One region of the Enterobacter sp. 4974935 genome, then DNA from elsewhere that is predicted to be linked to it. Evidence: predicted binding sites of a transcription regulator. Region 1 holds the regulator's gene; each other region holds the start of a gene.

Region 1 (10,862 bases):
TCGCCACCGCGCTCACCAGCAATCCCAGCGCCCAGATCGCGCCACGGTGTGTGTTCACGCCGTCGGTAGCGGCCATCATCTGCCGTTCGCCTTCACGACCCAGGCGGCCAACGGTTTGCCTGAGGGCAATATCCGCCGGACGCTGCCAGCTCTGTTGCGCCAGCGCCTGAAACGTGGGGGTCAGGCTGTGAGCGGAGCGCTCCATCAGCGCAAGCGATAAATCGTGATGCGCGCCGTTCCCCCGGCTGTCCACCAGACCGGGCTTCGGGCTTAAACGTGCTTCGTCAATCAGACACTGCGTGGCGGTTCGCGCCAGCCATTCGGCACCGCCTTCAACCTGGATCTGGGGCAGAAGTTTCATTACCAGCTCCGGAATTTCGCAGGTGGGTTATACAGGCCGCCGGACCACTCAACGAGGTCAGCCACGCTGCCCGCAGCCAGCAGAGAGCGGGTGGCATCGGTACGACGAATGCCCATATCTTCCGGATACACAACCTTGCCGCTCTGGCGCAGTTCCGCCACGCGTTTGGCGTCAACGCCCAGACCGATATCGGTGATACCCGCCACGGCGGCGACCATGGCGCGACGCTCTTCCAGATCTTTTGCCCGGTAGAGGTAAGCAATCCCCTCTTCCGTCAGCACGTGGGTGACGTCATCGCCGTAAATCATAACCGGCGCCAGCGGCATGCCGGAGGCTTTCGCCACGTCTACGGCGTCGAGTTTCTCCACGAAGGTTGGCTTCACGCCCGCCTGGAAGGTTTCCACCATCTGCACAACCAGCTTTTTACCGCGCTGCATCGGGTCAGGCTCGGTGATCATGTTCAGCCAGGCCGGTGTGGCGTGGCGACGACCGTGCGGATCGTGGCCCATGTTTGGTGCGCCGCCGAAGCCGGAGAGACGGCCGCGGGTCACGGTTGAGGAGTTAGCGTAACCATCAACCTGTAGCGTGGAACCGATAAACATGTCGACCGCGTACTGACCAGCCAGCTGACAGAAGGCGCGGTTAGAGCGCATGGAGCCGTCAGCACCGGTAAAGAACACGTCCGGACGGGCGCGGATGTACTCTTCCATCCCCAGCTCGCCGCCGAAGCAGTGGACGCTCTCCACCCAGCCGCTTTCGATGGCCGGGATCAGCGTTGGATGCGGGTTCAAAGTCCAGTGTTTACAGATTTTGCCTTTGAGTCCGAGCTGTTCGCCGTAGGTTGGCAGCAGCAGTTCGATCGCTGCGGTATTAAAGCCAATCCCGTGGTTCAGGGACTGCACCTGGTGTTCAGCGTAGATGCCTTTAATCGCCATCATCGCCATCAGGATGTGTTCCTGTTTAATCAGGCGCGGGTCGCGGGTGAAGAGCGGCTCAATAAAGAACGGCTTGTCCGCCACCACCACGTAATCGATCCACGAGCCCGGAATATCGACGCGCGGCAGGTCGCACTCGTCGTCCACCAGCTCGTTCACCTGTGCGATGACGATGCCGTCGTGGAACGCGGCGGCTTCCACCAGCGCCGGGGTATCTTCGGTACTCGCCCCGGTGTAGAGGTTACCTTTACGGTCCGCTTTAAAACCGGCAATCAGCGCCACGTTTGGCGAAAGGTCGACGTATAAACGTGAGTAGAGTTCGATGTAGGTGTGAATCGCCCCGATTTCGAGCTGACCATCTTCCAGAAGCTGCGAAATGCGCAGGCTTTGCGTACCGGAGAAGGAGAAGTCGAGCTTGCGGGCGATGCCTTTCTCAAAGATGTCCAGATGTTCGCTGCGGCCCACGCTCGGCATGATCATATGCAGATCGTGCACGATTTGCGGGTTCACTTCGGCCAGTGAACGGGAAAGGAAATCCGCCTGCTTCTGGTTGTTGCCTTCCAGAACGACTTTGTCGCCTGGTGCGATCAGTTTTTCCAGCATGGCGACAAGATCGCCGGTTGGCAGTACCTTGCCCTGCACCGGTACGGACGCCAGACGACGCGCTTTCTCGCTGCGTCGGGTGTTCCATTGCCGGGTGGGTGTTTGCCCAGATAACATTATTAACCTCCTGATTCAGCACATCATTCTGATTTGCTTAACGTTGAGTAAAGTGTGCGCTCTGGTGAGAAAGGCATCAATTAAGCGTAGGACGTAATCATTAGCCTGAGAGTAATAATCAAGGTAAAGAAATGTGATCGGGATCAGTTCATGTTTCGGAAAAACGGGCTAAACGGGGTACAATTCGGAAGGTATAGTTAATTTCTGACAAGAATCAGCATCGCCCTTATGACCCAAATCATTCCCTCAGACTTCGACATTGCAGCCGAAGAGAGCGCAGAGTTCGTGCCCATGCGCGGTGTGGCTAACCCTCACCTGCAAACCATGCTGCCGCGCCTGATCCGCCGCAAGGTGCAGTTCAACCCCCACTGGCAGCGCATTGACCTGCCGGACGGTGACTTTTTGGATCTCGCCTGGAGCGAAGATCCGGATCAGGCCAGACATAAACCCCGTCTGGTGGTGTTTCACGGCCTGGAAGGCAGCCTGCACAGCCCTTACGCACACGGTCTCATTGAGGCGGCGAAAGCCCGCGGCTGGCTTGGGGTGGTGATGCATTTTCGCGGATGCAGCGGCGAGCCTAACCGTCAGAAACGCATTTATCACTCGGGTGAAACCGAGGACGGCTCCTGGTTCCTGCGCTGGCTAAGAGACAATTTCGGCGAAGCACCAACGGCAGCGGTGGGGTATTCGCTGGGCGGGAATATGCTGGCCTGCCTGCTGGCGAAGGAGAGCGACGCCGTACCGCTGGATGCGGCAGTGATTGTCTCTGCGCCCTTTATGCTGGAGCAGTGCAGTTATCATATGGAAAAAGGGTTTTCGCGGGTCTATCAGCGCTACCTGCTCAACCTGCTGAAAGCCAACGCCGCGCGTAAACTTAAGGCCTATCCGGATACGCTGCCTGTGACGCTGCAACAGCTCAAACGCGTGAAGCGCCTGCGCGAGTTTGATGATTTGATCACCTCGAAAATTCACGGCTTTGCCGATGCGATTGACTATTACCGTCAGTGCAGCGCCATGCCTTTACTGAATCAAATCACGAAACCCACGCTGATTATCCACGCCAAAGACGATCCGTTTATGGATCATCACTCGATCCCCGCCCCTGACTATCTGCCGGATAACGTGGAGTATCAGCTCACCGAGTTCGGCGGGCACGTGGGCTTTGTTGGCGGCACGCTGCGTCGGCCAAAAATGTGGCTTGAGACGCGTATACCCGACTGGTTAACGGCTTATCTGGACGGTAAAAAATGATTATTCCCTGGCAGGATCTCTCTCCCGACACGCTCGATAATCTGATTGAAAGCTTTGTCTTGCGCGAAGGCACCGATTATGGTGAACATGAACGTTCGCTTGAACAAAAGGTCAGCGATGTGAAGCGCCAGCTTAAAAGCGGCGACGTGGTGCTGGTATGGTCCGAACTGCATGAGACGGTGAATATCATGCCCCGCAACGCGTTTCATGGCTGATCTTACACTTTTCCAGTCAGGGAGTTGCTATGTCTGCCAGACATCCGGTTATTGCCGTTACGGGTTCGAGTGGGGCGGGAACCACTACCACCAGCCTCGCCTTCCGCAAGATTTTCGCCCAGCTTAACTTACGGGCGGCAGAGGTAGAGGGCGACAGCTTTCACCGCTACACGCGCCCGGAGATGGATATGGCCATCCGCAAGGCGCGCGATCTGGGTAAACACATCAGCTATTTTGGCCCGGAGGCCAATGACTTCGGCCTGCTGGAGCAAACCTTCCGTGAATACGGGCAGAGCGGCACCGGGCAGTCCCGCAAGTATCTCCACACCTACGATGAAGCCGTGCCCTGGAACCAGGTCCCCGGCACGTTCACGCCCTGGCAGCCGCTGCCGGAACCGACTGACGTGCTGTTTTACGAAGGATTGCACGGCGGCGTGGTGACGCCTCAGCACGACGTGGCGCGCCATGTGGATTTGCTGGTGGGGGTGGTGCCGATTGTTAACCTTGAGTGGATCCAGAAGCTGACGCGTGACATGAGCGAGCGCGGCCATTCGCGAGAGGCGGTAATGGATTCGGTGGTGCGCTCCATGGAAGATTACATCAACTTCCTGACGCCGCAGTTCTCCCGAACCCACATTAACTTCCAGCGCGTCCCCACCGTGGACACCTCCAACCCGTTCGCCGCAAAAAGCATCCCTTCCCTGGACGAGAGCTTTGTGGTGATCCACTTCCGCAACCTGGAAGGCATTGATTACCCCTGGCTGCTGGCGATGCTACAAGGTTCGTTTATTTCGCACATGAATACGTTAGTGGTACCGGGCGGAAAAATGGGGCTGGCGATGGAGCTGATCATGACGCCGCTGGTGCAGCGGCTGATGGAAGGAAAGCAAATCGCGTGAGTTGTTTTGCCCGGTGGCGCTGCGCTTACCGGGCCTACGGGCGTGCTTTTGTAGGGCGGGTAAGCGAAGCGCCACCCGCCAAAAATTAAGCCTCGATCACTTCATACGAATGGGTGATGTTTACCGCTTTCTCCAGCATTAATGCCACAGAGCAATATTTCTCCGCAGACAGGTCAACCGCACGCGAGACCGCCGCATCCTTCAGTTCTTTGCCGGTGACGATAAAGTGCAGATTAATATGCGTGAACAGACGTGGCGCCTCTTCGCGACGTTCTGACGTCAGCTTCACTTCACAATCGGTCACGTCATGACGGCCTTTTTGCAGGATCGACACTACGTCGATCGCGCTGCATCCACCAGCCGCCATCAGCACCATTTCCATCGGGCTGGGAGCTTTATCGCCGGAGTTGCCATCCATCAAAACCTGGTGCCCGGAAGCAGACTCGCCCAGGAACGTTAACCCTTCAACCCATTTCACACGCGCTTGCATATTCACTCACTCCAACGTTGCATTTTTTATGACAGATTACGTGTACGTTACATTTCTCGCAACGGAAGGCGACCTGCGTCATGCTGAAGCGAGACACCAGGAGACACGCGGCGAAAGCTATGCTAAAACACTCTGGATGCTACAGTAATACATTGACGTTACACATGTATGCAGAGGACATCAAACTTTACTGGCTGCGAAACGTTACGACAGCCGACTTCCCAGGTATGGGTAAGAATTCGATTGCAACCCCAGAGTCCGGATGCATCTTATGACTCTGGTGACAGCTTATAACAGAGGATAACAGCGCATGGTGCTTGGCAAACCGCAAACAGACCCGACTCTCGAATGGTTCTTGTCTCATTGCCACATTCATAAGTACCCATCAAAGAGCACGCTGATTCACCAGGGTGAAAAAGCGGAAACGTTGTATTACATCGTTAAAGGCTCGGTGGCCGTGCTGATCAAAGATGAAGAAGGGAAAGAGATGATCCTTTCTTATCTGAACCAGGGCGATTTTATCGGTGAACTGGGCCTGTTTGAAGAAGGCCAGGAACGTAGCGCCTGGGTTCGTGCAAAAACAGCATGTGAAGTGGCTGAAATTTCTTACAAGAAATTCCGTCAGCTGATTCAGGTCAACCCTGACATCCTGATGCGTCTTTCTTCCCAGATGGCACGCCGTCTGCAAGTGACCTCTGAGAAGGTGGGTAACCTCGCCTTCCTGGACGTGACCGGTCGTATCGCGCAGACGCTGTTGAACCTGGCGAAACAGCCAGACGCCATGACCCACCCTGACGGTATGCAAATTAAAATTACCCGCCAGGAAATCGGTCAGATCGTCGGCTGCTCCCGTGAAACAGTGGGCCGTATCCTGAAGATGTTGGAAGATCAAAACCTGATCTCCGCCCACGGTAAAACCATCGTGGTTTACGGGACCCGTTAATTCCGGTCAGACGGCGTGCCGCCGCAGGGTGGCACGCCGTTTTTGTCTCTACTCCTTATGTGGCGCAGGCTGATCTATCACCCGGAAGTTAACTACGCACTGCGACAAACGCTGGTGTTGTGTCTTCCCGTGGCCGTGGGCCTGATCCTCGGACATCTTCAGCAAGGCCTGCTGTTTTCCCTCGTGCCCGCCTGCTGCAACATTGCCGGTCTGGACACCCCGCATAAACGCTTTTTCAAACGCCTGATTATTGGCGGCTGCCTGTTTGCCGGCTGTAGCCTTGCCGTGCAACTCTTACTGGCCCGCGACATTCCTCTGCCGCTGATCCTGACCGTGCTGGCGATGACGCTTGGCGTAACCGCTGAAATCAGCTCGCTGCACGCCCGCCTGCTTCCCGCGTCGCTGATTGCCGCCATCTTCACCTTAAGCCTTGCGGGCAATATGCCGGTGTGGGAGCCATTGCTGATCTACGCCCTCGGCACGCTGTGGTACGGGCTGTTTAACTGGTTCTGGTTCTGGTTGTGGCGGGAACAGCCGCTTCGCGAATCCCTGAGCCTGCTCTACGTGCAGCTTGCTGAATACTGCGAAGCAAAATACACCCTGCTCACGCAACATACCGACCCGGAAAAATCCCTGCCGCCGCTGCTGGCACGCCAGCAAAAAGTGGTGGATCTGATCAGCCAGTGCTATCAGCAGTTGCACATGCTTGCCGCCAACAAAAATCATGAATATAAGCGGCTGCTGCGTACCTTCCAGGTCGGGCTGGATTTGCAGGAGCATATTTCCGTCAGCCTTCATAATCCGGAAGAGGTGCAAAAGCTGGTGGAGCGCAGCCATGCGGAAGCGGTGATCCGCTGGAACGCGCAGACCGTCGCGGCGCGCCTGCGGGTGCTGGCTGAGGATATCCTCTATCACCGCTATCCGACGCGCTTTAACATGGACAAACAGCTCGGCGCGCTGGAAAAGATTGCGCGTCAGCACGCGGATAACCCGGTCGGGCAGTTTGCCGCCTGGCATTTCAGCCGCATCGCCCGGGTGTTGCGCACCCAGCGCCCGCTTTATGCCCGGGACCTGATGGCCGATAAGCAAAAACGACTGCCGTTGCTGCCTGCGCTCAAAAGCTACCTGTCGCTGAAGTCTTCCGCCCTGCGCAACGCCGCAAGAATTAGCGTCATGCTCAGCATCGCCAGCCTGATGGGAATGGCCCTGCACCTGCCGAAACCCTACTGGATCTTAATGACCGTGCTGTTTGTCACCCAGAACGGCTATGGTGCCACGCGGGTGCGCATTCTGCATCGGGCGGGCGGCACGATGGCGGGGCTGATTATCGCGGGCGTAACGTTGCACTTCCACGTGCCGGAAGGGTATACGCTGGTCGGCATGCTGGCGATTACGATGGTGAGTTATCTGATCATCCGTAAAAACTACGGCTGGGCGACGGTGGGCTTTACGGTAACGGCGGTGTACACCCTGCAGTTGCTTACGCTCAACGCCGATCAGTTAATTATTGCCCGCCTGGTCGATACCCTGATTGGCTGCCTGATCGCCTTTGGCGGCATGGTCTGGCTGTGGCCGCAGTGGCAAAGTGGATTACTGAGGCAAAACGCCCACGACGCGCTGGAGGCGGATCAGCAGGCCATTCGCCTGATCCTGAGCGACGACCCGCAGCCGTCTCCACTGGCCTACGAGCGCATGAAGGTCAACCAGGCGCATAATGCCCTGTTCAACTCCCTTAACCAGGCCATGCAGGAGCCGGGCTTCAACTCGCACTATCTGGCAGACATGAAGCTGTGGGTCACGCACAGCCAGTTTATCGTCGAACACATCAATGCCATGACCACGCTGGCGCGCGAGCACACCATGCTGACGCCGGATCTGGCGCAGCGCTATTTGCAGTCGTGTGAAATTGCCCTCCAGCGCTGTCAGCAGCGTCTGGAGTACGACGCGCCGGGGGAGTCAGGGGATTCGAACATTCTGGAAGCGCCGGAGACGCTGACCCACGGGCCGATGAGCACCCTTGAGCAGCATTTACAGCGCGTTCTCGGGCATCTCAACACCATGCACACCATTTCGTCGGTGGCATGGCGTCAGCGTCCGCATCACGGGATTTGGTTAACGCGCCGGTTAAAACGAACCGCGTATTAGCCTCTGACGATCTTCGCCACCGCCGCGGAAAAACGGGTTAACCCGTCTTCGATGTCTTTGTCTTCCACCACCAGCGACGGCGCAAAGCGCATCACGTCCGGCCCGGCGTTGAGCACCATGACGCCTTCGTGCGCGGCGGCGTGCAGGAAATCGCGCGCGCGGCCTTTGTACTGAGGCTTCAGCTCGGCGCCGATCAGTAACCCCATCCCGCGGATTTCACTGAAGACATCAAACTGTTCGTCAATCTGCTGAAGATGTTTCACAAAAAGGGCGCGTTTCGCATTCACGCCATTCAGGACGTCCGGCGTATTAATGATGTCGAACGCCGCTCCCGCCACGGCGCACGCCAGCGGATTACCGCCGTAAGTGGAGCCGTGTGAGCCCACATGAAATGCGGAAGCGATATCCTGGGTGGTGAGCACCGCGCTGACCGGGAAACCGCCGCCGAGCGCTTTTGCGCTGGTCAGAATATCCGGCGTTACGCCGTAGTGCATATAAGCGAACAGGTCTCCGGTACGCCCCATCCCACACTGCACTTCATCAAACACCAGCAGCGCCTGGTGCTCGTCGCACAGTTCGCGCAGCCCTTGCAGAAATTCCGGGGTGGCCGCCGTGACGCCGCCTTCCCCCTGAATGGGTTCGACCACCACGGCACAGGTGTGATCGTCTATCACCGCTTTAACGGCGTGCAGATCGTTAAACGGCACGTGGATGATATCCGCAGGTTTCGGACCAAAGCCGTCGGAATACTTCGGCTGGCCGCCAACGGAAACGGTAAAGAACGAGCGACCGTGGAAGGCGTTATGGAAGGCGATGATTTTGGTTTTGTACGGACTATGACGCGTGGTTGCGTAGTAGCGCGCAAGCTTAAAGGCGGTTTCGTTGGCTTCGGTGCCAGAGTTCATAAACAGCACGCGTTCGGCGAAGGTGGCATCGATGATCTTACGCCCCAGACGCAGCGCCGGTTCGTTAGTGAACACGTTGCTGGTGTGCCACAGCGTTTCGCCCTGCGTTTTCAGCGCGTCCACCAGCGCAGGATGGCAATGGCCCAGCGCCGTCACCGCAATACCGCCTGCGAAATCAACATACTCATTGCCCTGCTGATCCCAGACGCGGCTGCCTCTCCCTTTCACCGGGATAAACTCAGCCGGTGCATAAATCGGCAGGATCACTTCATCGAATGTCGCGCGGGTAATTGCTGGTTGTTCAGTTGCCATGTCATGACCATCCATTTTTATGTCACAGTGATTGTGAAAATATAATCACAAAATATGCATAAAAAATCACAACAAGGCAACAGATATTCAGCGATTAAGGAAATTGGCCAGCAGTGCGTGCCCCTGTTCGCTGAGAATGCTTTCCGGGTGGAACTGCACCCCTTCCAGATCGTACTCGCGGTGGCGAATGCCCATGATTTCCCGGGTCTCACTCCAGGCGGTCACTTCAAAGTCTGCGGGCAGGGTCGGCGGATCAATCACCAGAGAATGGTAGCGCGTCACGGTTAACGGATTGTTTAGCCCCAGGAACACGCCGGTACCGGTGTGCGTGATCGGTGAGGTTTTGCCGTGCATGACTTTCGCGGCACGAACAATGGTGGCGCCAAAGACCTGCGCAATGGCCTGGTGACCCAGGCAGACGCCCAGAATCGGCAGCTTGCCCGCATAGTGGCGGATTACCTCCAGCGAGATGCCGGACTCCGACGGCGTACACGGCCCGGGCGAAATCACGATTTTCTGGGGCGCCAGCGCGTCAATGTCAGCCAGCGCGATCTCATCGTTACGGCGGACAACCACCTCTGCCCCCAGTTCACAAAAATACTGGTAAAGGTTCCAGGTAAAGGAATCGTAGTTATCAATCAGCAGAATCATGGCGGCTCCTGAAAAAATGGCCGCCCTATTTTACTCAGATCCCCGCGCTTCGCTCACAACTTTGGCAAAGATAGCATTCAGGGCGGTCAGATCACCCATCGCCCCGCTCTGGTTGGCGGATGCCCAGTCGTCCGGGTCGATCCCCTGCCAGTTCAGCACGTAGCCCGCATGGATCGCCAGCTGTTCAAAGAAGATCCGCTGAGCCACGCCATTACCGCTCATAAACGGATGTAGCATGTTGATTTCACAGTAGTAATGACTGATTCTGTCTGTAAACTCTTCTTTCTGAAGGCCCACCAGATATTTATCGATTTCCAGCGAAGCCATCAGCTCATTACCCACCTTCTCGATGTACTCGAAATGGCAAAATGGAATGTCGCCCTTGGAAATATCGGCGGTGCGCAGCTCGCCAGCGCCTTTCATTTCGTTGCGGAATAAATGGCGGTGAATAAGGCACAGATGGGGTAAACCCGGTGCAGAAGGCCCCAGTGCCAGCGTCTCGATATCGGGTTCAGCGGGACCCTTGCCTTTTTCAAGGAGGCAACTGGCCTGAAGATTGACGCTACGCTGTTGCTCCCAGAGTCGGGATTTTTGCTTGTCGGTGAGTTTTTTCACTACGCCTCCCTGAATAGTCCGTTTGCCACAAGTATAAGCAGCAAAACGCGCTTTCGCAGGGAGGGCGGAAAGACACGGGCAGGATGTGCCCGTGTGAGGGAACGATTACGGCAGCACTTTCGCGGAGAGAATCACCACTGGCTTAGACGGCACATTCTGGTATGGACCGACATCGTGAGTCTGAACCTGAGAGATCTTGTCCGCCACGTCCATGCCTTTCACCACTTTACCGAACACCGCGTAGCCAAAGTCGCGCTGGCCGTGGTCCAGGAAGGCGTTATCCGCCACGTTGAGGAAGAACTGGCTGGTGGCGCTGTCTTTATCCGCCGTACGCGCCATAGAAATGGTGCCGCGCTTGTTCAGCAGGCCGTTATCCGCTTCATTTTTGATTGGCGGGTTAGGTTTTTTCTGCTGCATCTG
Region 2 (10,862 bases), 2.6 Mb from region 1:
TGGCCATGAGATGCATCGTTCCGGTCTCACGCATCAGGTTTTTTATCTCCCGCGAGACCGATAGCCGCTCCCCCATTCCCAGCCCCAGGATCACGGGCCCCCACTGATATGCTGAAAGCGTATTCTGTAGTGATGTCAGGTATTGCGAACGCAGGCTACAGCGTGCGTCGATAATCTCCGCATGGGTAAACCGTCCGCTCAGCGTCTGGTGTCGGGCAAAGGCGTTTTTCTGCGAATCATAGCCGCCATCGTTGAGTTCTCCGTGTACCGCCCTGAGCCGCAGGGTCATCGCCCAGCGTTGACCCACGCAGACATTTTGAGGCAGGTAGTTGCCGTAGAGTGACACGCCCATGGCAGCCCACACGCGTTCTCCATTGAGGCTGATAATCCTTCCCTGATGCATCGTTGCGCCGTCCGTTGCGGTAATGACCACCTCGGCCTGCTGAGGTGCTTTCGTTAAATGGTTCATCGGCCACACGCTTTCCTGAGCGGCCAGGATCCCCCAGCACATAAAAAGCAATGCGAGGCCTGAAAACCTGAGCCATTTTCTCTTCTGTACGGATAACGCAACTCCTGCGGCAATCAGCAACCAGACAATATGCAAATCTGGCAAAACGGGTAACCAATAGAGCGGGATTATGGCCAGAATGGCGCACATACTGATAACGTGGATCCCCATCTTCACCTCCATGTTTCAGGCGATTATGCGGCGGGACTGATGCGTCGTCAGACAGAAAAGGCGTGATTTACAGCGGGCGCTGCAACGTTTTTAAGCGTTTACAGCAAAGAGGAAATTTAAATGCGGCGCGTATTCAGAAATGCAGGGCGGGATACAAAAAAAGCACCCTAAGGTGCTTTCTTTAAACTCAGTTTAACCCTGATGATTAAACTCAGTTACCGTAAATATTGGCGCGATCGCGCAGTTCTTTACCCGGCTTAAAGTGCGGAACATACTTTCCTTCCAGCTCCACTTTATCGCCAGTCTTCGGGTTACGCCCGGTACGTGGTGCACGATAGTGCAGGGAAAAACTACCGAAACCGCGGATTTCAATGCGCTCGCCCTGGGCAAGAGTGGTAGCCATATGCTCCAGCATCTCTTTAACGGCATCTTCCACAGCCTTGGCAGGGATATGCGGTTGCTGACTGGCAAGTCTTTCAATCAATTCTGACTTGGTCATGATTCCTCCGGTTCCTTTCAAACCCATTAGCTGAACAGCTTATTAAACAAGGGCGGCCGTAGCCGCCCTTTGTTATTGATTACAGGACGAATCCTGCAATCTGTCAAGTCTGCTCTCCATCCTTCGCGCTGTAAATGCGTTACAGCTCAAATGATGGTGCGAACCTGAACTTACTCGCCTTTAGCTGCTTTGAAAGCTTCAGCCATTGCGTTGTTAGAGAAGTTTGCATCTTCCTGTTTGTTCACAGTTGCGATTGCATCTTTCTCATCAGCTTCGTCTTTAGCACGAACAGACAGGCTGATTGCACGGTTCTTACGGTCAACACCGGTGAACTTAGCTTCAACGTCGTCACCAACGCTCAGAACCAGAGTTGCATCTTCAACGCGGTCACGTGAAGCTTCGGAAGCGCGCAGGTAACCTTCAACGCCGTCAGCCAGTTCTACGGTTGCGCCTTTAGCGTCAACAGCAGTCACTTTACCGTTTACGATTGCGCCTTTCTTGTTCAGTGCAACCCAGTTGTTGAACGGATCTTCTGCGAGCTGTTTAACGCCCAGGGAGATACGTTCACGCTCTGCGTCAACCTGCAGAACAACTGCTGCGATTTCGTCGCCTTTTTTGTATTCACGAACTGCTTCTTCGCCTGCAACGTTCCAGGAGATGTCAGACAGGTGAACCAGGCCATCGATGCCGCCGTCCAGGCCGATGAAGATACCGAAGTCAGTGATAGACTTGATTTTACCTTCAACACGGTCGCCCTTGTTGTGGGTTTCCGCGAACTGCTGCCATGGGTTGTTTTTGCACTGCTTCAGGCCCAGGGAGATACGACGACGTTCTTCGTCGATATCCAGAACCATCACTTCCACTACATCACCAACGTTAACAACTTTGGATGGGTGGATGTTTTTGTTGGTCCAGTCCATTTCGGAAACGTGCACCAGGCCTTCAACGCCTTCTTCGATTTCAACGAAGCAGCCGTAGTCGGTCAGGTTGGTAACGCGACCAGTCAGTTTAGTACCTTCTGGGTAACGCTTAGCGATAGCTACCCATGGATCTTCACCCAGCTGTTTCAGGCCGAGGGATACACGAGTACGCTCGCGGTCGAACTTCAGCACTTTAACAGTGATTTCGTCGCCCACGTTCACGATTTCGCTTGGGTGCTTAACGCGTTTCCACGCCATGTCGGTGATGTGCAGCAGGCCATCAACGCCGCCCAGGTCAACGAATGCGCCGTAGTCAGTGAGGTTCTTAACGATACCTTTGACTTCCATGCCTTCCTGCAGGTTTTCCAGCAGCTGATCGCGTTCTGCGCTGTTTTCGGATTCGATAACGGCACGACGAGAAACAACAACGTTGTTACGCTTCTGGTCCAGCTTGATTACTTTGAACTCAAGCTCTTTGCCTTCGAGGTGCAGGGTGTCACGGACTGGACGAACGTCTACCAGAGAACCTGGCAGGAACGCACGAATACCATTCAGCTCAACAGTGAAGCCACCTTTAACTTTGCCGTTGATAACACCGACCACAGTTTCAGCTTCTTCGTAAGCTTTTTCCAGCGTGATCCATGCTTCGTGACGTTTAGCTTTCTCACGAGACAGCAGGGTTTCGCCGAAGCCGTCTTCTACTGCGTCCAGAGCAACGTCAACTTCGTCACCTACCTGGATTTCCAGCTCGCCCTGGGCGTTTTTGAACTGCTCAGCCGGGATGGCGGACTCAGATTTCAGACCGGCGTCAACCAGTACTACGTCTTTGTCGATAGCAACAACAACACCGCGAACGATGGAACCCGGACGGGTTTCGATTTCTTTTAAGGATTCTTCAAACAGTTGAGCAAAAGATTCAGTCATGTTTAATCTTCAGGTTAATATTAACGTCCACCTGGCTCCGTGCCGGATGGGGTTGTTTCACATACCCGCCGTCAATCCATTGCAGCGGGGGTACTGCTAAATCGGTCGCGATTACGCGAGTGCCAGTTTTTGGCGCGCATATTGTAGCGCTTTTTCAATCACTTGCTCAATAGTTAAACTGGTTGAATCCAGCACTAATGCGTCTTGCGCGGGAACAAGTGGTGCGACGGCGCGGTTACGATCGCGGTCATCGCGCTCTTTTATCTCGGATAAAAGGCGATCAAAGTTAACACTAAACCCCTTTTCCTGCAACTGAAGCATGCGGCGTTGAGCACGTTCTTCCGAAGAGGCGTCAAGGAAAATTTTCACTGGCGCATCAGGGAATACCACGGTTCCCATGTCGCGGCCGTCGGCGATCAGCCCCGGCGCTTCGCGGAAACCGCGCTGGCGACGTAACAGCGCTTCACGAACGCGTGGGAAAGCCGCCACCTGAGAGGCCGCATTGGCCACTTCCTGCGTACGGATTTCACCGCTGACATCTTCCCCTTCCAGGATCACTTCAAGGTTGCCATCAGTAGAGACAAAGCGCACATCCAGATGTGCAGCCAGCGGTACCAGCGCTTCTTCAGACGCAACATCTACATGATGATGCAGCGCAGCCAGCGCCAGCACGCGATAGATTGCTCCCGAATCTAAAAGATGCCATTGCAATGCTTCCGCCATCGCTTTGCACAGAGTACCTTTCCCTGCGCCACTTGGCCCATCAATGGTGATTACCGGGGCAATTGCCGTCATCTTTTTCTCCTTAATTAAGGCATACCGTTTACATGAACGCCGCGCATTATACGCGCCAACGTGCGCAACTGTTACCTTTGCGTGCAAATTACGGAATGATTGAAGCAGAGTGTAGAAGAAATGAAAGAGGATGACTGTCAGAAAGCGTAAGGAAATGCCGCATCAGGAGATGCGGCATACGATCGTCAGGCCAGGGTGCTAATGCGCGCCAGCTGTTCGAAGTAGTCCGGGAAGGTTTTCGCCGTGCACTTCGGGTCAAGGATGGTGACTGGCGTATCTGACAGCGCCACCAGCGAGAAACACATCGCCATGCGGTGATCGTTGTAGGTGCCAATTTCTGCAAATTGCAGTTTTGCCGGCGGCGTGACGCGAATGTAGTCTTCGCCCTCTTCTACCACCGCCCCCACTTTACGCAGCTCGGTTGCCATTGCGAACAGGCGGTCAGTCTCTTTTACGCGCCAGTTATAGATGTTACGCAGCGTGGTGGTGCCTTTCGCAAACAGCGCAGCGGTGGCGATGGTCATTGCCGCGTCAGGAATATGGTTCATGTCCATGTCGATGGCGTTCAGCTCACCGTGCGTACAGGAGATGAAGTCATCGCCCCAGGTCACAACCGCGCCCATTTTTTCCAGCACGTCGGCAAAACGAATGTCGCCCTGCACGCTGTTGCGACCAATACCCGTCACTTTTACCGTACCGCCTTTAATCGCACCCGCGGCCAGGAAGTAGGACGCGGATGACGCATCCCCTTCAACCAGGTAGTTGCCCGGAGACTGGTACTGCTTTGCCCCGCGCACCACGAAGCGCTGATAAGACTGGTTTTCCACCTCAACGCCGAAGGTTTTCATCAGGTGCAGCGTGATATCAATGTACGGCTTAGAGACCAGATCGCCTTTAATGCTAATCACGGTATCATTTGGAGCCAGCGGTGCGGTCATCAGCAGTGCCGTCAGGAACTGGCTGGAGACGCTACCGTCAACCTCAACATTACCGCCAGTGAAACCACCGCGCAGACGCAGTGGCGGGTAATTTTCTTGCTCAAGATAATCAATCTGCGCGCCGCCCTGACGCAGGGCATCGACCAGGTGGCCGATCGGACGCTCTTTCATGCGCGGCTCGCCGGTCAGCACAATATCGTTGCTCCCAAGACACAGCGCAGCGGCCAGAGGACGCATCGCCGTACCGGCGTTACCCAGGAAAAGCTCCAGCGCTTCAGCGGAATGTAATGCGCCGCCGTTACCGGTGACTTCACAACGGGTACGATCGTCTGACAGCGCATACTGAACGCCCAACGCTTTCAGTGCATTGAGCATATGGCGCACGTCATCGCTGTCCAGCAGGTTGGAAAGGACGGTGGTGCCGTTTGCCAGAGCTGCCAGCAGCAGAGCGCGGTTCGAGACACTTTTTGAACCAGGCAGATTAATGGTGCCATCTACCCGCGCGATAGGTTGTAACGTCAGGGATTCCATGAAACTTAACTCTCAACTCAACATAATAAAAACCCCGCAGGAACGCTGCGGGGGTGAAAAACAGCCAATTAACCGTGACGACGTTCGAAGTCGATCATGAAATCAGTCAGGGCTTTAACGCCTTCCAGCGGCATCGCGTTATAGATAGAGGCACGCATACCGCCTACCACACGGTGACCTTTCAGCGCATGCAGACCCGCCGCGAAGGACTCTTCCAGGAACACGTTATCCAGGTTGTTGTCCGCCAGCTGGAACGGCACGTTCATGCGCGAACGGTTAGTTTTGGCGACATCGTTACGGTAGAAATCGCTCTTGTCGATCACGCCGTACAGCAGTTCAGCTTTTTGCTGATTGATCTTGTCCATCTGCGCCACGCCGCCTTTTTGCTTCAGCCATTTGAAGACCAGGCCGGAGAGATACCAGGCGAACGTTGGTGGAGTGTTGAACATGGAATCGTTGTCGTTCAGGACGGTGTAATCCAGAATTGACGGGCAAGACTTATGGGCTTTCCCCAGCAGGTCTTCACGCACGATAACGATAGTCAGACCCGCAGGACCGATGTTTTTCTGGGCACCCGCGTAGATGACGCCGTAGCGGCTGACGTCCAGCGGCGTGGACAGAATGGTGGAGGAGAAGTCCGCCGTCACAATGACATTTTCGCCAAAGTCTGGCTCTTCGTGAATAGCGATACCGTCGATGGTTTCGTTCGGGCAGTAATGAAGATACGCGGCGTTGTCAGAAAGCTGCCACTCACTCATCGGCTTCACGGCGCGCATACCGTCAACGGTCACTTTGGCATCGATAACGTTCGGCGTGCAATATTTGTGCGCTTCTTTTACCGCACTGGCCGCCCAGTAGCCGGCATCAACGTAATCAGCGGTGGATTTGTCGCCCAGCAGATTGAGCGGAATACCCGCAAACTGACCGCGTCCACCGCCGTGACAGAACAATACTTTGTAGTTCGAGGGAATGTTCAGCAGATCGCGAAAATCCTTTTCTGCCTCTTCCGCCACCTGAATAAACGCTTTACCCCGGTGGCTAACTTCCATCACCGACGTACCCAGACCGTTCCAGTCACACAGCTCCTGTTGAGCCTGTTTGAGCACGTCTGCCGGTAACATTGCCGGACCTGAACTGAAATTAAAGACTTGAGCCATTTCCCCTCACCACGCTAAAAGCCATAAGTTATAACTGTGGATATCGGTTTTATCATTCAGTGACACGCGCCGCAATGTCTAAAACTTATGGCCGAAGAAATGTGCCCCTCGTCACACAAAACAATCTGCCGTACCGTTGTCGCAAAACCGACAAAATCGCTGTCAGGTAATGCGTTTAGCCCGGCTAACCTTCGTCCATTCTGGATTTGTACAGCGAGGGCATAATTGATGATCGCCCGCCTGCATGACCACCACGTGGCTGCATTTTATGCAGGCATACTGGCCCGCATCAGGGACGGTTTTGTATCGCTCGATAAGCATATCCGGCAGTATGCACAGGCCGGGCTTGACCTCATCGTCAGGATAGTAATAAACGCTGATTTGACCGTTCGTTTCCATAATCGCCAGACGCACCTGCCCCAGCTGTTCAACGCTGCTTATACGTAGCTCCATAAAGAACTCAAACTCCGTCATATTGGCGCTTTGCACATTCTCCCAGGCCAGTTGACCATCTTCGACAATCACCACCGGTTTTCCTTCGAACAGATCTTCCAGTTTTTCACTTTTCGACATCAGCCACATGACCAGCCGGTACAGCAGCGCAAGCGTCACGAAGACGATAAAAACCGGCACCATCGGCACATCGTCATAAAAGGCAACGTCCCCTGCCGCCGAACCCAGCGTCAGGATAATCAGCACTTCAAACAGTGACATCTGCCGCACGCCGCGACGTCCGGTGATTTTCAGAAACAGGAAGACGAGTACAAAGGTGTACAGGCTACGCAACGCCACTTCGCCTAAAAACTCAGGTGGGACTTTATCAAACGCCATCCGCTGGAGATCAAATGCTTTCATTTTTTTATGCCTTAACAGTAGGTTACTGCTTATAAGCATAGCCCAGCCATTTATTTTCGCCGGAGATAGCACCCGTCACGCAAAACCCGTATCATTGCGCGCTTTACGTACGATAAAAGTGAACGCCATGACTCAAACGTTTATCCCCGGCAAAGACGCCGCTCTGGAAGATTCCATCGCTCGCTTCCAGCAGAAACTGACCGACCTGGGCTTTAATATCGAAGAAGCCTCCTGGCTGAATCCGGTGCCTCACGTCTGGTCCGTGCATATTCGCGACAAAGACTGTGCGCTGTGCTTTACCAACGGCAAAGGCGCGACCAAAAAAGCGGCACTGGCCTCTGCGCTGGGTGAGTATTTTGAGCGTCTGTCCACCAACTATTTCTTCGCCGACTTCTGGCTGGGTGAAACGATTGCCAACGGCCCGTTCGTTCACTACCCGAACGAAAAATGGTTCCCGCTACCCGAAGACGACGAACTGCCGGAAGGCATTCTTGATGCCCGCCTGCGCGCGTTCTACGATCCGGAAAACGAACTGACCGCCAGCATGCTGATCGACCTGCAATCCGGCAATGAGGATCGTGGTATCTGCGCCCTGCCGTTCACCCGTCAGTCTGACGAGCAGACCGTTTACATTCCAATGAACATCGTTGGCAATCTGTATGTGTCTAACGGTATGTCTGCCGGTAACACCCGTAACGAAGCGCGTGTACAGGGGTTGTCTGAAGTTTTCGAGCGTCACATCAAAAACCGTATTATTGCTGAATCCATCAGCCTGCCGGAGATCCCGGCTGACGTGCTGGCGCGCTACCCGGGCGTGGTGGAATCCATCGCCAAACTGGAAGCAGAAGGTTTCCCAATCTTTGCTTATGACGGCTCTCTGGGCGGCAAATATCCGGTTATCTGCGTGGTACTGTTCAACCCGGCAAATGGCACCTGCTTCGCCTCTTTCGGCGCGCACCCGGACTTCGGCGTGGCGCTGGAGCGTACCGTGACCGAACTGCTGCAAGGTCGTAGCCTGAAAGATCTCGACGTGTTCACCCCGCCAACCTTTGATGACGAAGAAGTCGCCGAGCACACCAACCTCGAAACGCACTTCATCGACTCCAGCGGTTTGATCTCCTGGGATATGTTCAAACAGGACGCAGACTATCCGTTCGTGGACTGGAGCTTTGCCGGTACGACGGAAGAAGAGTTCGCCACCCTGATGGCGATCTTCAACGCGGAAGATCAGGAAGTCTATATTGCCGACTATGAACACCTTGGCGTTTATGCGTGCCGTATTATTGTGCCGGGTATGTCGGACATCTATCCGGCAGAAGATCTGTGGCTGGCGAACAACAGCATGGGCGCGCATCTGCGTGAAACCCTGCTGGCCCTGCCGGGCAGCGAGTGGGATAAAGAAGATTATCTGAACCTGATCGCCCAACTGGACGAAGAAGGACACGATGATTTCACCCGCGTACGCGAACTGCTGGGTCTGGCAACCGGAAAAGATAACGGCTGGTACACGCTGCGCATCGGCGAGCTAAAAGCGATGCTGGCGCTGGCGGGCGGCGATCTGGATCAGGCTTTGGCCTGGACCGAGTGGACGATGGAGTTTAACCAGTCCGTCTTCTCCGCCGAGCGCACTAACTATTACCGTTGCCTGCAAACGCTGCTCTTGCTTTCTCAGGAAGACGACCGCGAGCCATTGCAGTATCTGAACGCCTTCGTCCGCATGTACGGTGCAGATGCCGTTGAAGCTGCCAGCGCGGCGCTGAGCGGTGAAGAACCGTTCTATGGCCTGCAAGCGGTTGACAGCGATCTGAAAGCCTTCCCGGCGCATCAGTCGCTGCTGAATGCGTATGAAAAATTGCAGAAGGCTAAAGCCGCTTACTGGTCAAAATAAGCGCATATAACATTAATGGCTGTAGGCGTATTCAATCGCCTGAGCTATATTACGGGGCAATTTCATTGCCCCTTTTTTTTATTTTTCCGCAATGACGTTTAATTGTAATAATTAAGTTAACCACGGGTAAATATAAAAACGCTTACCTGGGCTTTACTGTTACTAATTCTAATAAATACTCCATTTTAATTAACTGTTCCACGGGAGGCTGAAGGAAAAAATTCAACTCTTTTCATAACTTTTAAAATTTATTTTTATACGGATAATCAAATACTTACTCCGCTTTTGCTGTAAAACCATACACACTGCGGGCCCATAAGCCAGGCGAGATATGATCTATATCAATTTCTCTTCTATAATGCTTTGTTAGTATCTCGTCGCCGACTTAATAAAGAGAGAGTTAGTGTGAAAGCTGACAACCCTTTTGATCTATTACTCCCCGCTGCGATGGCGAAAGTTGCCGAAGAAGCGGGTGTCTACAAAGCAACGAAACATCCGATGACGACGTTCTTTCTGGCCATTACGGCTGGGGTGTTCATCTCCATCGCTTTCGTCTTCTATATCACAGCCACCACCGGCACTGCCGGGATGCCTTTCGGCATAGCGAAACTGATTGGTGGTATTTGCTTCTCACTGGGCCTGATCCTCTGCGTCATCTGCGGCGCCGACCTCTTCACCTCAACGGTGCTGATTGTTGTTGCAAAAGCCAGCGGAAGAATTACCTGGGGTCAACTGGGGCGCAACTGGCTCAACGTCTACGTTGGCAACCTGATTGGCTGTCTGCTCTTTGTTCTGTTGATGTGGCTTTCTGGCGAGTACATGACCGCCAACGGCGGCTGGGGGCTTAACGTCCTGCAAACCGCCGACCACAAAATGCACCATACATTTATCGAAGCCGTTGCTCTCGGCATCCTTGCAAACCTGATGGTCTGCCTGGCGGTCTGGATGAGCTACTCTGGTCGTAGCCTGATGGATAAAGCCATGATTATGGTTCTGCCGGTTGCGATGTTTGTTGCCAGCGGCTTTGAGCACAGTATTGCGAATATGTTCATGATCCCGATGGGGATTGTTATCCGCAACTTTGCAAGCCCGGAGTTCTGGACTGCTGTTGGTTCAACCCCGGAAAGTTTTTCACACCTGACTATTATGAATTTCATTACTGATAACCTGATCCCCGTCACTATCGGGAACATTATCGGTGGGGGTCTGTTAGTTGGGTTGACATACTGGGTCATTTACCTGCGTGGCGGCGATCATCATTAATGGTTGTCTCAGGCAGTAAATAAAAAATCCACTTAAGAAGGTAGGTGTTACATGTCCGAGCTTAATGAAAAGTTAGCCACAGCCTGGGAAGGTTTTACGAAAGGTGACTGGCAGAATGAAGTCAACGTCCGTGACTTCATTCAGAAAAACTATACCCCGTATGAAGGTGACGAATCCTTCCTGGCTGGTGCGACTGATGCAACCACCAAGCTGTGGGACAGCGTAATGGAAGGCGTTAAACTGGAAAACCGCACTCACGCGCCAGTTGATTTTGACACCTCCGTTGCTTCTACCATCACTTCTCACGATGCTGGCTACATCAACAAAGCCCTTGAGAAAATCGTTGGTCTCCAGACTGAAGCACCACTGAAACGCGCAATCATCCCGTTCGGTGGCATTAAAATGGTTGAAGG
Region 3 (10,862 bases), 1.1 Mb from region 1:
TCTTCAACTCTTTCCACCTGCTGCCAAAAGCGATGGTGGATATGCTGGTCACGCTGGATACGGTCCTGCTGGCGATGGCAATGGCGGCGCTGGGCGTCACCACGCACGTCAGCGCGCTGAAAAAAGCCGGGTCGAAACCGCTGCTGATGGCGCTGGTGCTGTTCATCTGGCTGATTGTTGGCGGCGGTGCGATTAACCTTGCGGTACACAGCCTGTTGGCATAAACCATCTCGTCCTTCTCCTGTTAACCCGCTATCATAGGCATTTCGGGTTAACAGGAGTCTTTTTATGAAATATGTTGGAGCGCACGTCAGCGCTGCCGGTGGCCTTGCGAATGCCGCCATTCGCGCCGCCGAAATCGAGGCGACCGCTTTCGCCCTGTTCACCAAAAACCAGCGCCAGTGGCGCGCAGCTCCCCTCACCGCGGAAGTGATTGATGACTTCAAAGCCGCCTGCGAGAAATACCGCTATGGGCCTGGGCAGATCCTCCCGCACGACAGCTACCTGATTAACCTCGGCCACCCGGTTGCTGAGGCGCTGGAAAAATCCCGCGAAGCATTCCTGGATGAGGTTCAGCGCTGTGAACAGCTGGGGCTGACGCTGCTGAACTTCCATCCCGGTAGCCATCTGATGCAAATCGACGAAGACGCCTGTCTGGCGCGCATCGCCGAGTCCATCAACATGACGCTGGATAAAACCCAGGGCGTGACGGCGGTGATTGAGAATACCGCCGGTCAGGGCAGCAACCTGGGCTTTAAGTTTGAGCATCTGGCGGCGATCATCGACGGCGTGGAAGACAAATCCCGCGTGGGCGTGTGCATTGATACCTGCCACGCGTTTGCCGCCGGGTATGACCTGCGCACAACCGAGGCCACAAAAAATACCTTCGAAGAGTTCGAGCGTATTGTTGGTTTTAAATATCTTCGCGGTATGCACTTAAACGATGCGAAAAGCGCGTTCGGCAGCCGCGTAGACCGTCACCACAGCCTGGGCGAAGGTAATATCGGCCACGATGCGTTCCGCTTTATCATGCAGGATGCCCGCTTCGACGGCATTCCAATGGTGCTGGAAACCATCAATCCGGATATCTGGGCAGAAGAGATTGCCTGGCTGAAGGCACAGCAGACCGCTGAACAGGCGGCATAAAAAAAGCCGGGCGCTTAACGCGACCCGGCTTTTTTGTAGGTCGGGTAAGGCGAAGCCGCCACCCGACACCTCTTTTAGGCTGCTTTTGCGACCACTTCCGCTTCCGGACGCTTCAGCACCGCGTAAGACAGACCCGCCACCAGCGTACCGGCAACAATCGCCAGCAGGTAGCCCAGCACCGGCGTGATGGCGCCAGGGATCAGCAGGACGAACAGACCGCCGTGCGGTGCCATCAGTTTCGCACCTACCGCCATGGAGATAGCTCCCGTTACCGCACCGCCGACGATACAGCATGGCAGAACACGCATTGGATCGCGCGCCGCAAACGGGATTGCGCCTTCGGTAATGAAGCACAGACCCAGCACCAGCGCCGCTTTGCCGCCTTCCTGCTGCGCTTTATCGAACTTACGACGGGCAATGATTGTCGCCAGGCCAAGTGCCAGCGGAGGCACCATACCTGCCGCCATGATCGCCGCCATCGGCGCGTAGGTCTGGGTACTCAGCAGGCCAACGCCGAACGCGTATGCCGCTTTGTTTACCGGACCGCCCATGTCGGTACACATCATACCGCCGAGGATTGCGCCCAACAGCACCGCGTTCGCCGTCCCCATGGTTTGCAGCCAGTGGGTCAGACCTTCCAGAATGCCCGCGACCGGCTTACCAATCAGGTAAATCATCGCCAGACCGACCACCAGGCTGGAAATCAGCGGGATGATCAGGATAGGTTTCAGCGCCTCCATACTCTGCGGCAGCTTCAGCTTAGAGCTGATGAGCTTCGCCACGTAACCGGCAAGGAAACCGGCAATAATACCGCCGATAAAGCCAGAACCAGTGCTCACGGCCAGCATACCGCCGATAAGACCCGGCGTCAGACCCGGACGGTCAGCGATGGAGAAGGCGATAAAGCCCGCCAGCACCGGCACCATCAGCGCAAACGCGGAGCCGCCACCAATCTGCATCAACGCTGCCGCCAGCGTGCCCTGCTCTTTAAAGGCTTCGATACCAAAGGCAAAGGAGAGCGCAATACACAGGCCGCCCGCCACCACCATCGGCAGCATGTAGGAAACCCCGGTTAACAGGTGACGATAGGCACCCGCAGACTCTTTCTTACCTTCGCCAGGCGTCTTAGCCGCACCGGTCGCCTGATAAGGTTTGGCTTCCGCCAGCGCTTTATCAAACTCCTGCGCAGTTTTCTTCAGCGCCAGGCCGGTTGAGGTGCGGTACATCGGCTTACCGGCAAACTTCGCCAGATCCACTTCGATATCGGCCGCCACGATCACCAGATCGGCTTCGGCCACCTCTTCCGGCGTGATGGCATTACCCGCGCCAACAGAGCCGCGAGTTTCAACCTTCACCCACCAGCCGCGTTTTTTCGCTTCGGTTTCAATGGCTTCAGCCGCCATAAAGGTGTGAGCCACACCTGTCGGGCAGGCCGTTACCGCAACAATGCGTTTCGGACCAGCGGTTGCGACCGGCGCGGCCTCAACGGGTGCGCTGTAAACCGTCGCATGACCTTTTGCTTCGCTCAGAAACAGTTCAGGGTGTGCCACCGCGCGGTTAATATCGCCCAGCCACACTTTTTTGCCGTTCAGGGCGCTGTCCGCGGGGATTTTGTCGCCCAGAACAATCGCCATTTCAGCATCACCCGGGTTATCAATGATATCCAGGTGCGCTTTTTGTGCCGCCGCGCCCAGCAGGGTCTTCGCCATATAGGCACGAGCCTGTCCGAGACCGGAGTCAATGATCAGCAGCGTTTTCATTATTCCTCTCCTGCTGTTAGTTAAAAGGTTTTAAGTCAACGCGCGCCATCATCGCGGCTAACTGGGTACGATCGGTAATACCGACATTGCTCTGGCTCACGGCCAGGGCCGCAACGGCGGTAGCAAGGCGTAGGGTATGTTCACTGGATTCGCGCATCAGCAGACCGTAGATCAGGCCGCCAACCATCGAATCCCCGGCACCCACGGTGCTGACCACTTCCATAGAAGGCGGTTTGGCAATCCATTCCCCGGAGGCGTTAACCCACAGGGCACCTTCTGCACCCAGCGAAATCACCACATGAGCGATACCCTGCTCGCGCAGCGCATGGGCAGCGTCAATCACATCCTTTAATTCTGGCAGCTTACGGCCCGCCCAGATTTCCAGTTCACGGCGGTTAGGCTTAACCAGCCATGGCGAGGCTTTCAGACCGGCGACCAGCGCGTCGCGGCTGCTGTCAAAAATAATGCACGGGCACTGGCTGCGCAGGCGCGTCATCCAGTCGGTGAACGCTTCCGGGCTGACGCCGGACGGCAGGCTGCCGCTGACGCACACCATGTCAAACTGGCCCAGCCAGCTCAGGGAATCGGCAACGAAGCGCTCCCAGTCAGCCGGGGTCACTTCGAAGCCGGAGAAGTTCAGATCGGTCACTTCACCGTCTTTCTCGGTCAGCTTAACGTTAATACGGGTACGGCCCTGCACAACCTGAAAACGGTTAGCGATGCCCAGTTCACTGAACAACTGCTGAAAACCGTCCTGGTTGTCTTTGCCAAGGAAGCCGCCAACGGTGACGTCGATGCCGAGATCTTTCAGCACCTTCGCCACGTTAATCCCTTTCCCTGCGGCATGCAGGCCGGTGGTTCGCACCAGGTTAACTTCGCCACGCTCAATTTCCGGGCAGAAGCCCACCAGATCGTAAGCCGGGTTCAGCGTAATGGTCGCAACACGTCTGCTCATTATGCGCCCTCCCCCAGACCGGCCGCGATGGCGTCGCCAATCGCTTTCAGCGCCTGTTCAGCATCAGCACCCTGCGCGGTAAAACGCAGACGATGGCCTTTCTTCACACCCAGCGCGACAACTTTCATCAGGCTGCGCCCGTTGGCTGGTTTACCCGAACCGTCCAGATTGGTCACGGTGATCTCACTTTCAAATTGTTTAATGGTATTCACCAGCATGGTGCCCGGACGGGCATGCAGGCCGTGTTCGTTACGCACCACGTACTCTGCGCTCAGCAGGTCGTCCGTCAGCGCATCGTCGCTGGTCAGCAGGGCCAGCACCGTCGCCGCGTCTGCGTTCAGCAGTTTTTCAGCTTTATTGTTCAGCAGCAGATCGCCAAGGCGCTTCAGGACGGATACCGGCTGATCGTCAGCCATGGCAACGGTTACCAGCATCGCGGCGCGTTCGCCGTCTGTCTCAAAGGCAACCGCAGCACGGCTGACCGCGATAGCACTGCGCAGGTTGCCTTCAGCACTGTCGTTCAGCCAGATGCCCTGACCCAGGTTCAAAGGCTTATCATTGATGGTGCGGGTCACAAAGGCGGTATCAGCCGCCCCCACCTCTTTCAGGCGAGCCGCGTTCAGCGCCTGGAGCGTCACCAGATCGGACGCAACGACGTCCAGCATCAGGGTTTCATTATCCAGCTTCAGCGCTTCGCTCTGTTTTTCGCCCATCAGCAGGGCACGCAGCTCTTCAGCAGTGGTGGCGGATTTAAGCTGTTCCGCGACGGCATCATCGCTCAGCACGTGCGTCAGCTGACGCAGCAGGCCCAGATGTTCGTCACCGCTGGCCGCGATACCGATCGCCACGTAAGCCACCTGCCCCTCGCCCCAGAGCACGCCCTGCGGGAACTGGTAAACCTGCACGCCGGTTTTCAGCACCTGATCGCGGGTGTCCGTGGTGCCGTGCGGAATTGCAATACCGTTACCGAGGAAGGTGGAGGTCTGCTGTTCACGCGCCAGCATGCCGTTGACGTAGCCGTCCGCCACGTTGCCAGCCTGCACGAGCGCAGCGGCGACCTGGCGAATAGCCTCTTCTTTATTCCCGGCCTGTTCGCCCGGGTGGATATCCTGAACAGATAACTGGAACATGATTCTCCTCTCCTGCTGAAATTGAATCGTTTCAGCTTAACTGAGAAAATATGCGCTAACCTGCTTCTACAGGACATGCAAGATAGCGCTGAAACGTTTCAAGAAGTCTTGTCTTTTCTACAAAAGGTTGCAAGAAAAGTTACATTTCTTGTTGCAGAATTTAGAAGTGCAGCACATTTCTTCTTCAATAGGGAGGTTTTTGCTGATGTTCAGCAAACAGGTTCAGCACGCTTCAGCGAAACAGCGTTAAACTGAAATGCTATTTTGATTTATTGTGGCAATCTTGATTTTGCCCTCTGTTTATTTAATGACAGGCGGCGTAAACTCCGCCTCTCTCTGTTACTCGCAAAGACTGAACATGCATAACACCCCCGCTGCCGCCTCACCAAAGCCCTTTGATTTGACGTCAACGGCGTTTTTGATTGTTGCTTTCCTCACCGGTATTGCCGGTGCGTTACAAACGCCTACGCTGAGCCTGTTTCTGACCAACGAAGTCCACGCGCGTCCGGCGATGGTTGGCTTCTTCTTCACCGGGAGCGCCATCATTGGCATCCTGGTCAGCCAGTTTCTGGCCGGGCGTTCCGACAGAAAAGGCGATCGCAAAAGCCTGATTGTTTTTTGCTGTCTGCTGGGCGTTTTCGCCTGCGTGTTGTTTGCCTGGAACCGCAACTATTTCATTCTGCTGTTTGTTGGGGTGTTCCTGAGCAGCTTCGGCTCGACCGCCAACCCGCAGATGTTCGCCCTTGCCCGCGAGCATGCCGACCGCACCGGGCGGGAAGCGGTGATGTTCAGCTCGATACTGCGCGCGCAGGTGTCGCTTGCGTGGGTGATTGGCCCCCCGCTCGCCTACGCACTGGCAATGGGTTTTGGCTTTACGGTAATGTACCTCAGCGCGGCGGTAGCCTTCGTGGTGTGTGGCGCAATGGTATGGTTCTTCCTGCCTTCCATGCGTAAAGAGCCGAAAGTGGCGACCGGTACGCTGGAAGCACCGCGGCGTAACCGGCGCGACGCACTACTGTTATTCATTATCTGTACGCTGATGTGGGGAACGAACAGCCTCTATATCATTAATATGCCGTTGTTTATTATTGATGAGCTGCATCTGCCGGAGAAGCTGGCCGGGATCATGATGGGAACCGCCGCGGGGCTTGAGATCCCCACCATGCTGATTGCGGGCTATTACGCGAAGCGCTTCGGCAAGCGCTTTTTGATGCGCATCGCCGCCGTTGCCGGGCTGCTGTTTTATGTCGGTATGCTGACGGTTCATACGCCAGCCCTGCTTCTTGCTTTACAGCTGCTGAACGCCATTTACATCGGCATTCTGGCCGGTATCGGCATGCTCTACTTCCAGGATCTGATGCCGGGTCAGGCAGGCGCTGCCACCACCCTTTATACTAATACCACCCGCGTGGGCTGGATTATTGCAGGCTCACTGGCGGGCGTTGTGGCTGAAATCTGGAACTATCATACGGTGTTCTGGATTGCGCTGGTGATGTGCGTCCTGACGCTGAGCTGCCTGACGCGGATCAAAGACGTTTAAGGCGCGGTGAGCGCTTCCAGCTCAAGCAGGTAAGTGATGGCTTGCTGGCGCGTGCTGCCGCACATTTCGGCGCCAGGCTGGAGCCCGGAGCACACCTTCGGGCGTAAAGGCGAGCCAAAGATCATGCACAGGTTGGAGTCAGAGAGCTGAACGCAGCGGGTATTGGCAGGCTTGCCTTGTGGCATGCCTGGAATGGGGCTTGAGATGGACGGTGCGGTACAGCACGCGCCACAGTCGGAACGACAATCCATACATGCTCTCTGTTGGTGGCAGATGCCCGCGCAGTCGGGCATTGCGCGCACAGTAACACCTTTTATGTATTGATAGCAAAACCCACGAATTCCGCTTGCCTGAAAGGCCGCGCGCGAGTAATTTGGCGCGATATTTTTTACCTCCCGTAAACAGGATTACTGCAATGCCAAGAGCGAACGAAATCAAGAAAGGTATGGTACTGAATTACAACGGCAAACTGCTGATTGTGAAAGATATCGACATTCAGGCACCCAGCGCCCGTGGCGCAGCAACGCTGTATAAAATGCGTTTCTCCGATGTCCGTACCGGCCTGAAAGTGGAAGAACGTTTTAAAGGCGACGATATCGTGGATACCGTGACCCTGACCCGTCGCTACGTTGATTTTTCTTATATCGACGGCAACGAATACGTGTTCATGGATAAAGAAGATTACACCCCGTATATCTTCACCAAAGATCAGATCGAAGAAGAGCTGCTGTTTATTCCTGAAGGTGGAATGCCGGACATGCAGGTGCTGACCTGGGATGGCGTGTTGCTGGCGCTGGAGCTGCCGCAGACCGTTGATCTGGAAATCGTTGAAACGGCACCGGGCATCAAAGGCGCGTCTGCAAGCGCGCGTAACAAACCGGCTACCCTGACTACCGGTCTGGTCGTACAGGTGCCAGAATACCTGTCAGCGGGCGAGAAAATCCGTATCCATATCGAAGAAAAACGCTATATGGGTCGCGCTGACTGATTGTGGCGTTTGCCGGGTGGCGGCTGCGCCTTACCCGGCCTACAAAAACACAAAAACCGGCCTCAGAGCCGGTTTTTCGTAGGCCCGGTAAGCGTAGCGCCACCGGGCAATCAGGCTTACAGAAGCTCTGGATACTTCGTCATTTTCAGCGCCAGCTCAATACCGCGCACTTCCGCCATCCCTTTCAGACGGCCAATCGCCGAATACCCTGGATTCGTTTTCTTGCGCAGATCGTCCAGCATCTGATGCCCGTGATCCGGACGGAACGGGATAGGACGTACATCCCCCGCCTGCTTACGACGTACTTCTTCAGAGAGAATGGCATCCACCACCGCAACCATGTTCACGTCGCCGCCAAGGTGGGCTGCTTCATGGAAGGTTTTTGGATTCTCTTCACGGCAGGTTGCACGCAGGTGAGTGAAATGAATGCGATCCCCAAAGGTTTCGATCATCCGCACCAGATCGTTATCCGCACGCACGCCGTAAGAGCCCGTACACATGGTAAAGCCGTTGTAGATGCTGTCCACCGTCTCTTTTAGCCACTGCATATCCTCAATGGTCGACACGATACGCGGCAGGCCGAGGATTGGGCGGGGAGGATCGTCCGGATGGACCGCCAGCCGCACGCCCGCTTCTTCTGCCACCGGCACGATAGCGCGCAGGAAGTGCGCCATGTTTTCACGCAGCTGGTTTTTATCGATATCGCCATATTCCGCCAGGCGCGCGCGGAACTGATCGAGGGTATAGCCCTCTTCCGCCCCCGGCAGGCCCGCGATAATATTGCGAACCAGCTTCTCAATGTCCGCTTCACTGGCGGCATTGAACCACGCCAGCGCCTGCTGCTGCTCTTCGGCGGTGTAGTCTGCTTCCGCCCCCGGACGCTTCAGAATGTGCAGCTCGAAAGCCGCAAAAGCGATTTGATCGAAACGCAGCGCCTTCGAACCATCGGCCATTTCATATTCCAGGTCGGTACGCGTCCAGTCCAGAATTGGCATAAAGTTATAGCAGACGGTATCAATACCGCAGGCCGCCAGGTTACGAATGCTCTGCTGATAATTCGCAATCCAGGTTTCACACTCACCGGAGTGGGTTTTGATATCTTCGTGAACCGGAATACTTTCCACGACAGACCAGGTTAGACCCTTCTCTGCCAGCTGTGCCTGACGCTTTTGGATTTCCTCCACCGGCCACACCTGACCGTTCGGAATATGATGCAGCGCCGTGACCACACCCGTTGCGCCAGCCTGACGCACATCATCAAGAGAAACCGGATCGTTCGGCCCGTACCAACGCCAGGTTTGTTCCATTGCCCCACCCTCTCAAGTTGTTATACCAATATGGATTACCTCAATGACGACTACCATACATGTTTAATCGAAGTGGTCAACACAGCGCGCGACATTGATTGATCAAACTCACATAACCGGGATATTTACGGCTTACCAATTTAATTTGTTGTCATATAACTTTACACTGGCATTGTTAATTAATGGTTAATCAGGTGTGTACTACATGAAGACTATTGCCTCCACCGCGCTTCCTGCTCATGTCCAGCAGCCCCGCTACGATTGCGAGCAGTTACGCTCCCGCATCGTCCATTTCGGCTTTGGCGCGTTCCACCGGGCGCATCAGGCGTTGTTAACAAACCGGGTGCTGAACGCCAAAGGAGGCGACTGGGGTATTTGTGAGATTAGCCTCTTTAGCGGCGATGTTCTCATGCGCCAGCTCCGCGCGCAGGATCATCTGTTTACCGTGCTGGAGAAAGGTGCCGAAGGCAATCAGCCCATTATTATCGGTGCGGTAAAAGAGTGCCTGAACGCAAAACTCGACTCGCTGGCAGCCATTATTGAGAAGTTCTGCGAACCGCAGGTGGCCATTGTCTCCCTCACCATTACCGAAAAAGGCTACTGCATCGATCCGGCGACGGGGAAACTGGATATGCACAACAGCCGCATTCTGCACGATCTTGAGCATCCGTCTGAGCCGCATTCCGCGCCGGGTATTCTGGTCGAAGCGCTTCATCGCCGCCGCGAGCGCGGCCTGCCGGCGTTTACCGTGCTCTCCTGCGACAACATTCCCGATAACGGCCACGTGGTGAAAAATGCCGTTCTCGGCATGGCCGGAAAGCGTTCCGCAGAGCTGGCCGGATGGATCGAGGCGCACGTGAGCTTCCCTGGCACCATGGTCGACCGAATCGTGCCCGCCGCCACTGACGCCTCACTCGCGGAAATCACCCAGGAACTTGGCGTTGAAGATCCCTGCGCCATCAGCTGTGAACCGTTCATTCAGTGGGTAGTGGAAGATAACTTTGTCGCCGGGCGTCCGGAATGGGAGGTTGCAGGCGTACAGATGGTTGAGGATGTCCTGCCCTGGGAGCAGATGAAGCTGCGGATGCTGAACGGCAGCCACTCCTTCCTGGCGTATCTGGGCTACCTTGCCGGCTACGCGCACATAAATGAATGTATGCAGGACGACAGCTTCCGCGAGGCTGCCCGCAGGCTGATGCTGAATGAGCAGGCCCCTACGCTGCGCATCACCAACGTCGATCTGACAGCCTATGCTGACAGCCTGCTTGACCGCTTCGCCAACCCGACGCTACAGCACCGCACCTGGCAAATCGCTATGGACGGCAGTCAGAAGCTGCCTCAGCGCATGCTGGATGGGATCCGCATGCATCTTGAGCGTAACACCGCCTGGCCATTACTGGCGCTGGGCGTCGCAGGCTGGATGCGCTACGTCAGCGGGACGGACGACCAGGGCAACGCCATTGACGTGCGCGATCCGCTGAGCGACAAGTTTCAGGCCATTGTCGCTTCCAGCAGTGACGCAGAACGCGTTAGCGCCCTGCTGACGCTAAAAGAAATCTTTGGCGACGACCTGCCGCAAAACCCTGTCTTTGTCGAGGCAATCACCGGCGCGTACCAGCGCCTCGTCCGGCTCGGCGCGCGTCAGGCCGTTATCGAAACGTTAAAAATTTAGCGATTATTGCGTTTAAGGCGAACGGTTTTACGCTCCGTTCGCCCTCCCTCTTCTCAATGCCCGATTTTTTCGTCAGGATGATAGATAGTTGTTACTACATCACAATTATTTATCGGAGCGCACGTGACCAAAACCAACCTGATCACCGGTTTTCTCGGCAGCGGTAAAACTACGTCCATTCTGCATTTGCTGGCCAATAAAGATCCGGCGGAAAAGTGGGCCGTGCTGGTCAACGAATTTGGCGAAGTGGGGATCGACGGCGCGTTGCTCGCCGACAGCGGCGCGATGGTGAAAGAGATCCCGGGCGGGTGTATGTGCTGCGTGAATGGTCTGCCGATGCAGGTCGGGCTGAATACGCTGCTGC

Evidence for each region. Region 1 encodes CRP, which controls carbon source genes, mostly activating them, when cyclic AMP is high. Its sites were predicted from a motif close to ATGTGANNNNNNTCACAT; they were not measured.
Region 2: focA (formate transporter FocA) is a predicted target of CRP. The motif match lies at 9,516-9,533, and genes of this name have one in related genera.
Region 3: AC4OVS_RS07370 (mannitol dehydrogenase family protein) is a predicted target of CRP. The motif match lies at 8,923-8,940, and genes of this name have one in related genera.

Annotation. Positions count from the first base shown of each region.
Region 1 covers NZ_JBZWGT010000003.1:174,137-184,998, reverse strand. The annotation lists gene AC4OVS_RS01950 (triphosphoribosyl-dephospho-CoA synthase) at 1-361, opposite strand, end outside; gene mdcA (malonate decarboxylase subunit alpha) at 361-2,016, opposite strand; gene AC4OVS_RS01940 (hydrolase) at 2,245-3,267, shown strand; gene AC4OVS_RS01935 (YheU family protein) at 3,264-3,482, shown strand; gene AC4OVS_RS01930 (phosphoribulokinase) at 3,512-4,381, shown strand; gene AC4OVS_RS01925 (OsmC family protein) at 4,467-4,871, opposite strand; gene crp (cAMP-activated global transcriptional regulator CRP) at 5,182-5,814, shown strand; gene AC4OVS_RS01915 (YccS/YhfK family putative transporter) at 5,872-7,959, shown strand; gene argD (bifunctional acetylornithine/succinyldiaminopimelate transaminase) at 7,956-9,176, opposite strand; gene pabA (aminodeoxychorismate synthase component 2) at 9,264-9,827, opposite strand; gene AC4OVS_RS01900 (putative adenosine monophosphate-protein transferase Fic) at 9,858-10,442, opposite strand; gene ppiA (peptidylprolyl isomerase A) at 10,548-10,862, opposite strand, start outside.
Region 2 covers NZ_JBZWGT010000003.1:2,794,331-2,805,192, forward strand. The annotation lists gene AC4OVS_RS14740 (ComEC family protein) at 1-679, opposite strand, end outside; gene ihfB (integration host factor subunit beta) at 891-1,178, opposite strand; gene rpsA (30S ribosomal protein S1) at 1,349-3,022, opposite strand; gene cmk ((d)CMP kinase) at 3,134-3,817, opposite strand; gene aroA (3-phosphoshikimate 1-carboxyvinyltransferase) at 4,003-5,286, opposite strand; gene serC (3-phosphoserine/phosphohydroxythreonine transaminase) at 5,355-6,443, opposite strand; gene AC4OVS_RS14770 (DUF421 domain-containing protein) at 6,606-7,298, opposite strand; gene ycaO (30S ribosomal protein S12 methylthiotransferase accessory factor YcaO) at 7,426-9,186, shown strand; gene focA (formate transporter FocA) at 9,592-10,449, shown strand; gene pflB (formate C-acetyltransferase) at 10,501-10,862, shown strand, end outside.
Region 3 covers NZ_JBZWGT010000003.1:1,294,244-1,305,105, reverse strand. The annotation lists gene AC4OVS_RS07420 (YeiH family protein) at 1-224, shown strand, start outside; gene nfo (deoxyribonuclease IV) at 289-1,146, shown strand; gene fruA (PTS fructose transporter subunit IIBC) at 1,221-2,906, opposite strand; gene fruK (1-phosphofructokinase) at 2,923-3,861, opposite strand; gene fruB (fused PTS fructose transporter subunit IIA/HPr protein) at 3,861-4,991, opposite strand; gene AC4OVS_RS07395 (hypothetical protein) at 5,067-5,246, shown strand; gene setB (sugar efflux transporter SetB) at 5,350-6,531, shown strand; gene AC4OVS_RS07385 (YkgJ family cysteine cluster protein) at 6,528-6,782, opposite strand; gene yeiP (elongation factor P-like protein YeiP) at 6,947-7,519, shown strand; gene uxuA (mannonate dehydratase) at 7,636-8,826, opposite strand; gene AC4OVS_RS07370 (mannitol dehydrogenase family protein) at 9,032-10,498, shown strand; gene AC4OVS_RS07365 (CobW family GTP-binding protein) at 10,622-10,862, shown strand, end outside.